Regions from separate parts of the Rhizobium sp. BK176 genome, predicted to be linked through region 2. Evidence: riboswitches for the same ligand, from Rfam matches in the RefSeq annotation. Region 2 holds a riboswitch; the other holds the start of a gene.
What was found. A riboswitch is a leader RNA that binds a small molecule or an ion and turns the genes downstream of it on or off. The one in region 2 is predicted to bind thiamine pyrophosphate.
Positions count from the first base shown of each region.

Region 1: another riboswitch for thiamine pyrophosphate. It lies ahead of thiM (hydroxyethylthiazole kinase); the one in region 2 lies ahead of thiB (thiamine ABC transporter substrate binding subunit).

Region 1 covers NZ_JANUBV010000017.1:101,590-106,746, forward strand. Annotated here, with positions in the region: gene FHT76_RS32120 (carbohydrate ABC transporter permease) at 1-574, shown strand, start outside; gene FHT76_RS32125 (carbohydrate ABC transporter permease) at 567-1,415, shown strand; gene thiD (bifunctional hydroxymethylpyrimidine kinase/phosphomethylpyrimidine kinase) at 1,445-2,260, opposite strand; gene thiE (thiamine phosphate synthase) at 2,265-2,897, opposite strand; gene thiM (hydroxyethylthiazole kinase) at 2,894-3,697, opposite strand; TPP riboswitch at 3,748-3,843, opposite strand; gene FHT76_RS32145 (hypothetical protein) at 4,190-4,741, shown strand.
Region 2 covers NZ_JANUBV010000003.1:202,435-207,591, forward strand. Annotated here, with positions in the region: gene FHT76_RS13710 (ABC-F family ATP-binding cassette domain-containing protein) at 1-70, opposite strand, end outside; gene FHT76_RS13715 (thiamine diphosphokinase) at 74-724, opposite strand; gene FHT76_RS13720 (MarR family winged helix-turn-helix transcriptional regulator) at 773-1,300, opposite strand; gene FHT76_RS13725 (MDR family MFS transporter) at 1,420-2,955, shown strand; TPP riboswitch at 3,017-3,128, shown strand; gene thiB (thiamine ABC transporter substrate binding subunit) at 3,173-4,201, shown strand; gene thiP (thiamine/thiamine pyrophosphate ABC transporter permease ThiP) at 4,201-5,157, shown strand, end outside.

The DNA of each region.
Region 1 (5,157 bases), on a different contig from region 2:
CGGGGTGGTTCTTTTCCGTTTGATCTTCTTCCTGCCCTACGTCCTCGCCGAGGTTGCGGCCGGTCTCATCTGGCGCTTCGTCTATGACGGCGACTACGGATTGTTTGCCTCGGCGGCCCACCTCATCGGTGTCGAGACACCCTATGTCCTTGCGGACAAGGACCTGGCAATTTACGCAGTACTGGCCGTGGTCGTCTGGAAGTACTTCGGCTTCCACATGATGCTGTTCATCGCCGGACTGCAGTCGCTTGACAAGAGCGTGCTTGAGGCCGCCGAAATCGACGGCGCCAGCGGTTGGCAGCGGTTCCGCTATATCACGCTGCCACTGCTCGGCTCGACGGTCCGACTGTCCGTCTTCTTTGCCGTCGTTGGTTCACTACAGCTCTTCGACCTCATCATGCCGCTGACCGGCGGTGGGCCTTTCAACGCGACACAGACGATGGTCACCTTCCTGTTCAACTTTGGCGTCACGCGCATGCAGGTTGGCCTCGGGAGCGCCGTCGGTGTCGTCCTGTTCGTCATCTGCGTGACGCTCGCTTTCGGTTACAAACGGATATTTATGCGCAATGACTGACACGGCCTCAACCGCCCGGATTGCTACCGGCACGAAGATCTACCTCTACGTCTCGCTGACGCTCATTGCCGCGATCGTGCTGGTGCCGCTGTTGACGACAGCGCTTGGCGGCTTCAAGGATCTCGGCGATCTTCGCACCAACCCTTTCGGGTTGCCTGCCACATGGCATCCGGAGAACTACACCGACATTCTCTTCGGAGACCGCTACTGGCGGCAGATGATGAATTCTCTGATCATCGCGACGTTGACAGTTTGCCTGACCGTTTCAGTCTCTGCGATGGCCGCTTTCACCTTCGCACATGTGAAGTTTTTCGGTGCCGGCTTCTTGCTCAACTACTTCCTGATCGGCTTGATGTTTCCGGCAGCGACCGCAATCCTCCCTTTGTTTATACGAATCCGTGACCTGGGGCTGTTGAATTCCTACTGGGGCGTGGTCTTACCGCAGGTCTCTTTTGGGCTCGGCATGAGCATTCTCTTGTTCCGGAACTATTTTCGTAACCTTCCGGAAGAATTATTTCAGGCGGCTATCGTCGATGGCTGCGGATACATCCGCTTCTTCTGGCACATCTCTCTGCCCCTATCGCGGCCGATCATCGCGACCGTTAGTATCATCTCCTTCGTCGGTAGCTGGAACAGCTACATTCTGCCATTGATCATGCTGAATTCCGAGACGATGTATCCATGGCCCCTGGGGATCATGGTCTATCGCGGCGAGTTTGGCACTGCGTGGCAGCTTGTACTCGCCTTCATCACGCTGACGATCATGCCGACCATCGTCGTATTCTTCCTGGCCCAGAAGCATATCATTGCAGGGCTGACAGCGGGAGCGGTCAAATCCTGACGCCCCGCCACATGTCAATCGCCAGCGTCTCAACGGCTCTCAAGCAGAGGCCAGAACTGATGGAAATGCAGGACCGGACCATGCCCCGAGCCTACGCTTAACGATCCGGAATGCTCGATAGCACGCGCAAGGTAACCCTTTGCATTGGCAACCGCGTTGGGAAGCGTCGCACCCTTTGCGAGCTCTGCAGCCAGCGCGCTCGAGAGCGTGCAACCGGTGCCATGGGTATTCGCGGTCGCAATCCGGCTTGCTTCGAACCAATCCAGTCCCGCGTCCGACGCCAGGACATCCGGGCTTTCACCGCCAGAAAGATGACCGCCCTTGACGAGGACTGCTTGCGGGCCCATTGCCCTGAGGCGTCTTGCGTGATCCGCCATTTCCTCCCGTGACTGAGCCACGTCTTCACCAAGCAGTGCGGCAGCCTCTGGCAGGTTGGGCGTCAGCAGTGAGGCGAGCGGCAACAGGCGTCGCGTTATGACGTCAACAGCAGACAGGTCGAGGAGGGCGGCTCCACCCTTCGCCACCATGACCGGATCAAGAACGATCGGCACCTCCTCATGCTCCACAATCACATCGACTATGGCGGTGGCAATTTCCGCGTTGGCAATCATGCCAATCTTGATAGCGTCGACACGCACATCCGCGAACACAGCTCTGATCTGATCCGCAACGAATGCAGCGGGGACGAGATGTACGCCGGAGACACCCTGGGTGTTCTGCGCTGTCAGCGCGGTCAACACCGCCATCCCATAGACACCGCATGCAGAGAATGTCTTGAGATCGGCTTGGATTCCCGCGCCTCCCGAGGGATCTGAGCCGGCGATGGTGAGTATGTTGCGGATCATTGATTTACCTTATGCTTCTGATGTTCGAGGATATCCGACGGCTGGCGGCCTCAGGATCCGCAGATCCGCAGATTGCGGAGACGACAGCAATACCCTTGGCTCCCGCCGCAAACACCTCACGCACATGGCCAGCCTTCAGTCCCCCAATCGCGACGGATGGAACGGGACAACACGTTATCAGGCAGGCAAGGCCATGAAAGCCAATTGGCTGCTTGTGGTCCGCCTTTGTCGGGGTCGCAAACACCGGGCCGATCCCGGCATAGTCGACAATTGTTGGATCTACCGCCTCTGCCAATGCCTGCGTTTCCACGGATAGTCCGAGGACCATGTCGGGCCCAATGCGGGCGCGTGCCAGGCGGACATCCATGTCGTCCTGACCGACATGGACGCCGTCTGCACCGACCGCGAGCGCAGCCTCGACGTCATCATTGACGATCAATCGCGCACCTGTGCCCGACAAGGCCATCTTCAGCGCGCGGCCCGTTTCGATGATTTGATCGGTGGCAGCTCGCTTGTCGCGCAACTGAACCACGGTCGCCCCGCCGGCAACTGCAGCAAGCGCTGTCGCCACGAGCCCGAAGGAAGCGCAAAGGTCTGGATCAAGGACAAGATAGAAAGAAAGATCGAGGTTCTTCATGCGCCCGCAACCTTTGCGCTGTGATCAAGACAAGGCCCATCAACCGTTGCCAGCGCGTCCAGGAACCGCCAGGAAAAAGAGCCCGGGCCCTGAGACCTGCTGGCCGCCAGTTCACCGGCAACAGCGAAAGTGGCAAGGGCCGCAACCGTCGCATCGAACGGCACGTCGGGTCGCGCAGCCGCAAATGCCCCGACAAGGCAGGTCAATGAGCAACCCAGTGCTGTCACCTGCGGCATCAATTCCGAGCCACCTTCGATGCGAACCGCGCGCTTCCCGTCAGTGATGAAGTCTACGGCGCCCGTTACCGCGACGATCGCACCGTGCCTGTCGGCAAGCAGCCGGGCAGAATACTCAGCGTGTTCGACGCCGTCCCCGCTGTCGACGCCCTTGCCTCGGTAAGCACCCCCGGCAAGAGCGATGATTTCGGAGGCATTGCCGCGGACGATGGTGGGACCGAGCTCGATGAGTCGGTCGGCAGCAGCACGGCGGAACGACGTTGCGTAATGGGCGACGGGGTCGAGAACCCATGGCTTGCCAGATTGCCTCGCGGCAATCGCAGCTGCCTCCATGCCACGCAGCCACCCGGATGATAGCGTACCTATGTTGATCGTTAGTGCCCCGGCAATCTTGGCAAACTCGGCGGTCTCCTCCTCTGCATGCACCATGGCAGGAGAGGCCCCGACTGCCAGAAGGACGTTGGCAGCAATGTTCATGGCAACGTAATTGGTGATGCAATGGACAAGTGGAACATGCTCTCGCAGCTCGTTCAGCAATGTCCCAGGTGGGATTTGAAACAGCATGGTTCGCCTTTCGATCGGGGAAGGAAGGCGCTGAGACCAATGCATTAAGCGAAGGATCCCGAGCGACTCCCTCCGCCGGCATTATCCGGTTCAGGTTCAAAGGGTACGTCTCAGCCAACCAGACGGTGGCGCCCCTGTCTCTCACGCCAAGCTTCTCGCAGAGAAGAGAGCGCCTGTCATCCCCTAAATGCACATGGCGAAACGAACACGAGAGACTGCCCGTAAACGGATGCGTCGGGCACTCCACCGCGGACTGTCTCAAAGTCTCACCGAAGCAGACATGCCAGCACCAAGCTCGCAGATATCGACCTGTCGGAGCTGCCACCGCGTGTTCGGCAACTGCGGGAAGGAAGAGTTGGTGTATATCGAGATCGCCCCTATGCAGTCTGCGCAACTGAATGCATTGACTTCTAACAGAACTGCATAGATTCAACGATTATTGAAAGACAGTCTTCTCATTCTGATGCCTCAACATGAGTGGAGATGCAATCAATGGCTAATTTCCTTGAAAAGTGGTCTACCAAGAAGGCAACCAAGCCGACTCCAGGTGCCAAAAACATCGTTGACGTATTTCGCGGACGAGTGGCTGAGCAGAAGGCCTATCTAGAGGAATACGAGCGCGACACATCTGGCTTTAGCAAGTGGCGTTCAACGTGGTTTCAGAAGGTACCGGGCGGGTTCGGCGTTACGGTCGGTCGAGACTCCGTCGATGCAGGCCACGGCCTGAGCTATGTCGTCGTCTCATCGACATCGGATGTAGCCGAGTTTCTCGATGACCTTGCCTATCACGCAGAGAACGACGTTGGCTTCCAGCAGGCGCTCGAACAGAACCGGCTTCGGCGGGTCGGGTTCCTGAATGCAGCCAAGTCGGCGGGTGCCAAGTCAATGGACAAACCGTCCAAGCCCGCTGCGACAGCAAGCTCTGCTACAACGAAGACAATCGTTTCCCGTGCGAAACCAGCCTCGAAGACGAAAGCAACAACCGCCCCGCAACCGGGCGCGGCAAGACGTGGACGCAAACCCAAATCTGACGCATCGGCCTAGACCACGAGCGTTGCAGGCCATACAAGTTGGCGGCGAATATCACCGCAAGGAAGCGGTTGCACGGGCTCGCACAGTGTGAGTTTCGTCAGTCGCCCTCATGATGCCTCCAGGGGCGAGCATGATACCATGGCATCGCGCACGCGCTGGATTCAATACTCCTCCAGGGAAGCGCGCTGTCCGGACGTGAAGGCGAAAGACACCAAGGCGTTAACGTCGAGTGGATCAATAGTTCCTTCCAGGAAGTGGCTTTGGGCTACTGTCGCAAAACGCCATGTTTCGGCGACCTCTCACCGTGCAAAAGACTCTCTGTTGTTCGAAGCTTTTCAAATCGAAAGACTGGCGACAAGAGGTGCGACTCGTGCACCTTTGCGCAGGGACACGGCCTGAAGCGATATACTCTTCTCGCCGAACGCGAG
Region 2 (5,157 bases):
CACCGGCGAGCAACGGCGTGCCGCCGAAGCTGAGAAAGACGTCGTCGAGTTTCAGGATGGGGGGCGCCAAAGATCAGACTCCGGAAAGATCGTAGGGGCGCGCGAGCACAATGGCGCGACCGCTCTCGAGCGAAAGGCGCACCTTGCCTTTCGCGACATTGGAAATGGTGCGTGACGAGCCGAAGGGCAAATGGAAATCGGCAAGCGGGTAGCGCGCGTTCTCGATTGTCAGGCCGCGAAGCTCGCTAAAGCCGGGAACAGAAAACAGACTGTCAGGTGGCAGGTCCAGTTCGATTGCGCCTGAAATCAGCGGCACAGCCTCCTCGCCGCCGGATGTCAGAAGCATATCGTAACCCTGCTCTGCCAGGCTGACGGCATAGAGCAGGTGCTGGATCGCGTGGTCGGAACGCTCGCCCGCAAGGGCGCCGGCCAATACAAGACGTTTCGCGCCGCGGGCGATCGCTTCCGCAACCGCAATCTCGCCATCGGTGAATGCCTTCGCAGCGGGATAAGGTTGCCTGGGCACATCGGGAAAGGCACCCTCGAGATCTGGGGGCGTCGAGTCGAAATCACCGACCCACAGCTCTGGGATGACGCCGAGTGCTGCTGCGTGACGCATACCACCGTCGGCGGCGATGAAACGGCTGCCAGAGACGGCATTTCGCAGGCGATCGGTTATCTGCAGCTCGCCGCCAAGCAGAATGGTGAAGGTGGATTGGCTCATGGGCACTGCCCATAGCGCAAAGCAGGGGGGAAGGGAAAGGGCCGTCGCTCAGGCTTCGTCTGCGATATCCTTGACGCGTGCCTCAAAAACACTCTCGAAGCCGGAAATGAACTTCTCGAACAGTTCTCCGAACGCCTCGATCTCTTCAGGTTTCCAGTCTTTGACCACCTCGGAAACGAATGAGAGCTTCTGCGCACGTATTTCCGACAGCAACCTCTGTCCAAGTGGCGTCATCACGACGATAATCCGCCGCGCATCCGCCTGAGATGCCTTTCGCCGCAGGATGTTCCGCCCCACCATCTCTGCGACGATGCGGCTTGCGCGCGACGGGTCGATCCGCATCATCTCGGCAATCGTCCCGACCGTCACGTCGCCGCTTTCCTGAGCGCGTCGTACTGCGTCCAGCACGTCAAGGTGCGATAGCTCAAGACCGGGTGCCACTGTTTGGATGGCGAGCCGCCCGATCAATCGACGTCCGGTCATCAGGCGCATGCGGGTCATACTTTGACCAATGCGCAAAATGCCGGCGTCTTCGTTCGCGTCAGGGTCGTTCAGTTTCATCAGGCTCTCATTCATTCCGAAACCATAACACGCCACGCGTCGATTGAGAATATGCCGAAGTCAAGCGCGTGACATTGACAATTATATGCTGATAGCACATAACGAGATCAACTCATCGTTTGGAACGACGCTTTATGGACACTCAAATTGCTGCTGCGGCGCCGCTTGTGACGGATCATCGCCGGCGGTTCATTCTCTTCCTTTTCCTGATGGCCGCGATGTTCATGGCGACGCTCGACAATCAGATCGTCGCAACGGCTCTGCCGACGATCGTTGGCGAGTTCGGCCACCTCGAGCGGTTCAGTTGGGTCGGCTCAGCCTATCTTCTCGCCGTAAGCGCCGTGATGCCTCTCTACGGCAAGCTCGGCGATCTCTTCGGCCGCAAATATGTGATGATGGCCGCGATCATGATCTTCACCGTCGGCTCTGCCGTCTGCGGACTGGCTGTATCGATGAATACGCTGATTGCTGCCCGCGTGCTGCAGGGACTTGGCGGCGGCGGTATCATGGTGTCGATCTTTGCCGTCAACGCGGACCTGTTCGAGCCGCGGGAACGGGCGCGGTACCAGAGCTATTCCAGCCTCGTGCTGATGGCATCGGGCGCCATCGGGCCTGTCCTTGGCGGCGCAATGAGCGATCTCTTCGGCTGGCGCTCGATCTTCCTTGTCAACGTTCCGATCGGTTTCGTCGTCCTTGTCGGCCTGGCTTTGATGCTACCTTACCGGAAACCAAACCGCCGCCCGAAGATCGATTACGCTGGCGCCCTGCTGCTCGCCTTGACGACGGCAAGCATCGTTCTGGCCGCCGACGGCGCTCAGGTCTTCGGCTCGCTGTTTGCTCCGCAAAACCTGGCCATCATGACGCTCGGCGTAGCTGCGGCCATCGGTTGGATTTTCGTCGAGCGCCGCGCTGCAGAGCCGATTGTTCCCCTGTCTCTATTTCACAATTCGACGTTCAGCCTGTTGCTCATCATGTCGATCATGAGCGGCGCGATTGGAATTGGGATGGTCAATTATTTCGCGTTGTTCCTACAAACGACGACCGGTCTTTCGCCGTCGGCGGCTGGAGCGTTCTTTATTCTTCTGACCGGCGGCATCGTTTGCGGGTCACTCTCGGCAGGCCGCATCATCTCCATCACTGGTCGCTACAAGCCGTTCGCCATCGCAAGCCTGACTTGCAGCGCCATTGCGTTTGTGCTGCTGACGCGGGTTCATGTCGGAACACCGGTCCTGTTGATCGGGGCGGTGATGGCCCTCCACGGCTTCGGTGTCGGTCTTGCACAACAGGTTCCGGTCATCGGCGTCCAGAATGCTGCCCCGGCGCGCGACGTCGGCGCCGCAACAGGATCGGTGACGCTGTCGCGTATGGGCGGAGCATCGATCGCCATCTCCATCTACGGCGCGATCGTCGGCTCGCAACTCGGCAAAACGGGCGTTTCCATTCCGGGAGTAGCCGACATCGAGCAACTCACTCCAAAGATGCTGGCAGCTTTGCCGGAGCAGGCGCGTCAAGCCGTTGCCGAAGCCTATGGCAGTGCGTTCATGCCGCTTTTCATGGCATCCTGCGTAATCGCTCTGATTGGCCTTTGCGCTGCCTTGATGCTGAAACCAACACAGTTGCCTCGTGTCGTTGAGGTGCGGCCGACCGCCAACGCCGAAGCCGCGGAGTAAAACGCCGATGGCGGCCGCAAGGCCGCCCCTTGCAAGACGCCAAGCGTGGCGATACATCTCAAACGCTCTAACGGGGTGCCCCGTGCCATGAGGCGCGCGGCTGAGAGGCTCAAAGCCAACCCGCGGAACCTGATCCGGCTAACACCGGCGGAGGGATTAGACGCGTGACATCTGGCACCGCCCTTTTCCCCTCCAAGCAAACCAGAGGAGAGGTGCCATGTTCAAATTCAAGTTCACGAGCCGTTCGTTGCTTGCCACGATCTTTGTCGCGACCATCGGCTTGGCCGGCCAAGGCGCACAGGCGGCAGACAAGACGCTCACCGTCTACACCTATGAGAGCTTCACATCCGAATGGGGTCCGGGGCCGAAGGTCAAGGAAGCATTCGAGAAGACCTGCGGCTGCAGCGTCAAGTTCGTGAGCGTAGCCGATGGCGTGGCGTTGTTATCGCGTCTGAAACTTGAGGGCGCTGCGACGAAGGCGGATGTCGTGCTCGGTCTGGATACGAACCTGACCACGGAAGCGAAGGCAACCGGCCTCTTCGATGCGAGCGGTGTCGACGTCAGTGCGCTCAAGGTGCCGGGAAACTACAAGGATGAGGTATTTGTGCCTTATGATTATGGCCACTTCGCCGTCATCTACGACACGCAGACGATCAAAAATCCTCCGAAAAGCATGAAGGACCTGGTCGAAGGCGATCTTTCGCAAAAGATCGTTATTGAGGATCCGCGCACCTCGACGCCTGGGCTAGGCCTCTTGCTGTGGGTGAAGTCGGTCTACGGCGATAAGGCGCCTGAGGCCTGGGCAAAACTCAAAAAGCGGGTGCTGACGGTGACCCCCGGCTGGTCGGAAGCCTATGGGCTCTTCACCAAGGGTGAGGCGCCGATGGTGCTCTCCTACACGACCTCGCCTGCCTATCACATGGTCGCCGAAAATACCGACCGCTATCAGGCGGCTGCGTTTTCAGAGGGCCACTACATCCAGATCGAGGTGGCGGGCCTGCTGAAGAATGCGCCGGACAAGGAGCTTGCACGCGAGTTCCTGAAATTCATGGTGACGCCGGGCTTCCAAGATACGATTCCAACCAACAACTGGATGATGCCGGTTTCGGCGACGTCGCAGCCGCTGCCGGATGCGTTCGGCAAGCTTGTAAATCCATCAAAGACCTTTCTGATGAGCTCGGATGAAGTCGCTGAGAAGCGCAAGGCCTTCGTCGATGAGTGGCTGGCCGCCATGAGCATGAATTGATGCCTTTGACCGAGGCTGAGATGCGACGGGCGGTGCTGGGTGGGGCTTTTAGTCTCGCCGGCATTGCCCTTTTCGTCGGCTTTGCAGTCTTCGTCTTGCTCCTTTCGAGCGATGTTTCCTCCATTCTGACGGCGGTGCTTGAACCCTACATCCTGCAGGTCCTGCGTTTCACCTTGTTGCAGGCCTTGCTCTCGACGCTGCTCTCGATCGCTTGTGCCATTCCGGTCGCGCAGGCCCTGGCGCGTCAGCAGCATTTCCCCGGTCGCATCTGGATCATTCGACTGATGGCCGTGCCGATGGGGCTTCCTGTCCTAATCGGGGCGCTGGGGTTGATCGGCATCTGGGGGCGGCAGGGCCTTACGAACGCGCTGCTGCTCAAGCTCGGCATGGCGGAACCGATCAGCATCTACGGGCTTTCCGGGATCCTGTTGGCGCATGTCTTCTTCAACATGCCGCTGGCTTGCCGCCTGATGCTGGCGGCATTGGAGCGGGTGCCGGCGGAATACTGGCTGATGGCGAGTGGTCTCGGCATGCGGCCCGGTTCGATTTTCCGTTTCATCGAATGGCCGGTTCTGCGCTCGGTCATTCCTGGGATCGCCGGCCTGATCTTCATGCTCTGCGCCACGAGCTTCACGCTGGTGCTGACACTGGGTGGCGGGCCGGCCGCAACGACCGTCGAGGTTGCCATATATCAGTCGCTGCGTTTTGATTTTGATCCGGGCCGGGCCGTCACGCTTTCCCTGCTGCAGATCGCCCTTACATCGGTCGTCCTTGGGGCGCTGTCATGTCTTCCTGCGTACGGGGATGAAGGGATGACTGTCGGAAAGGCGATCAGGCGCCCGGATGGTAGGCTGTTGGGAGCGCGGCTCGTGGATGGAAGCATCCTGCTGTTCGCCGCTCTGTTCCTTGGTTTACCTCTGATGTCGGTGCTTCTGGCTGGCCTTCGGTCCAATCTC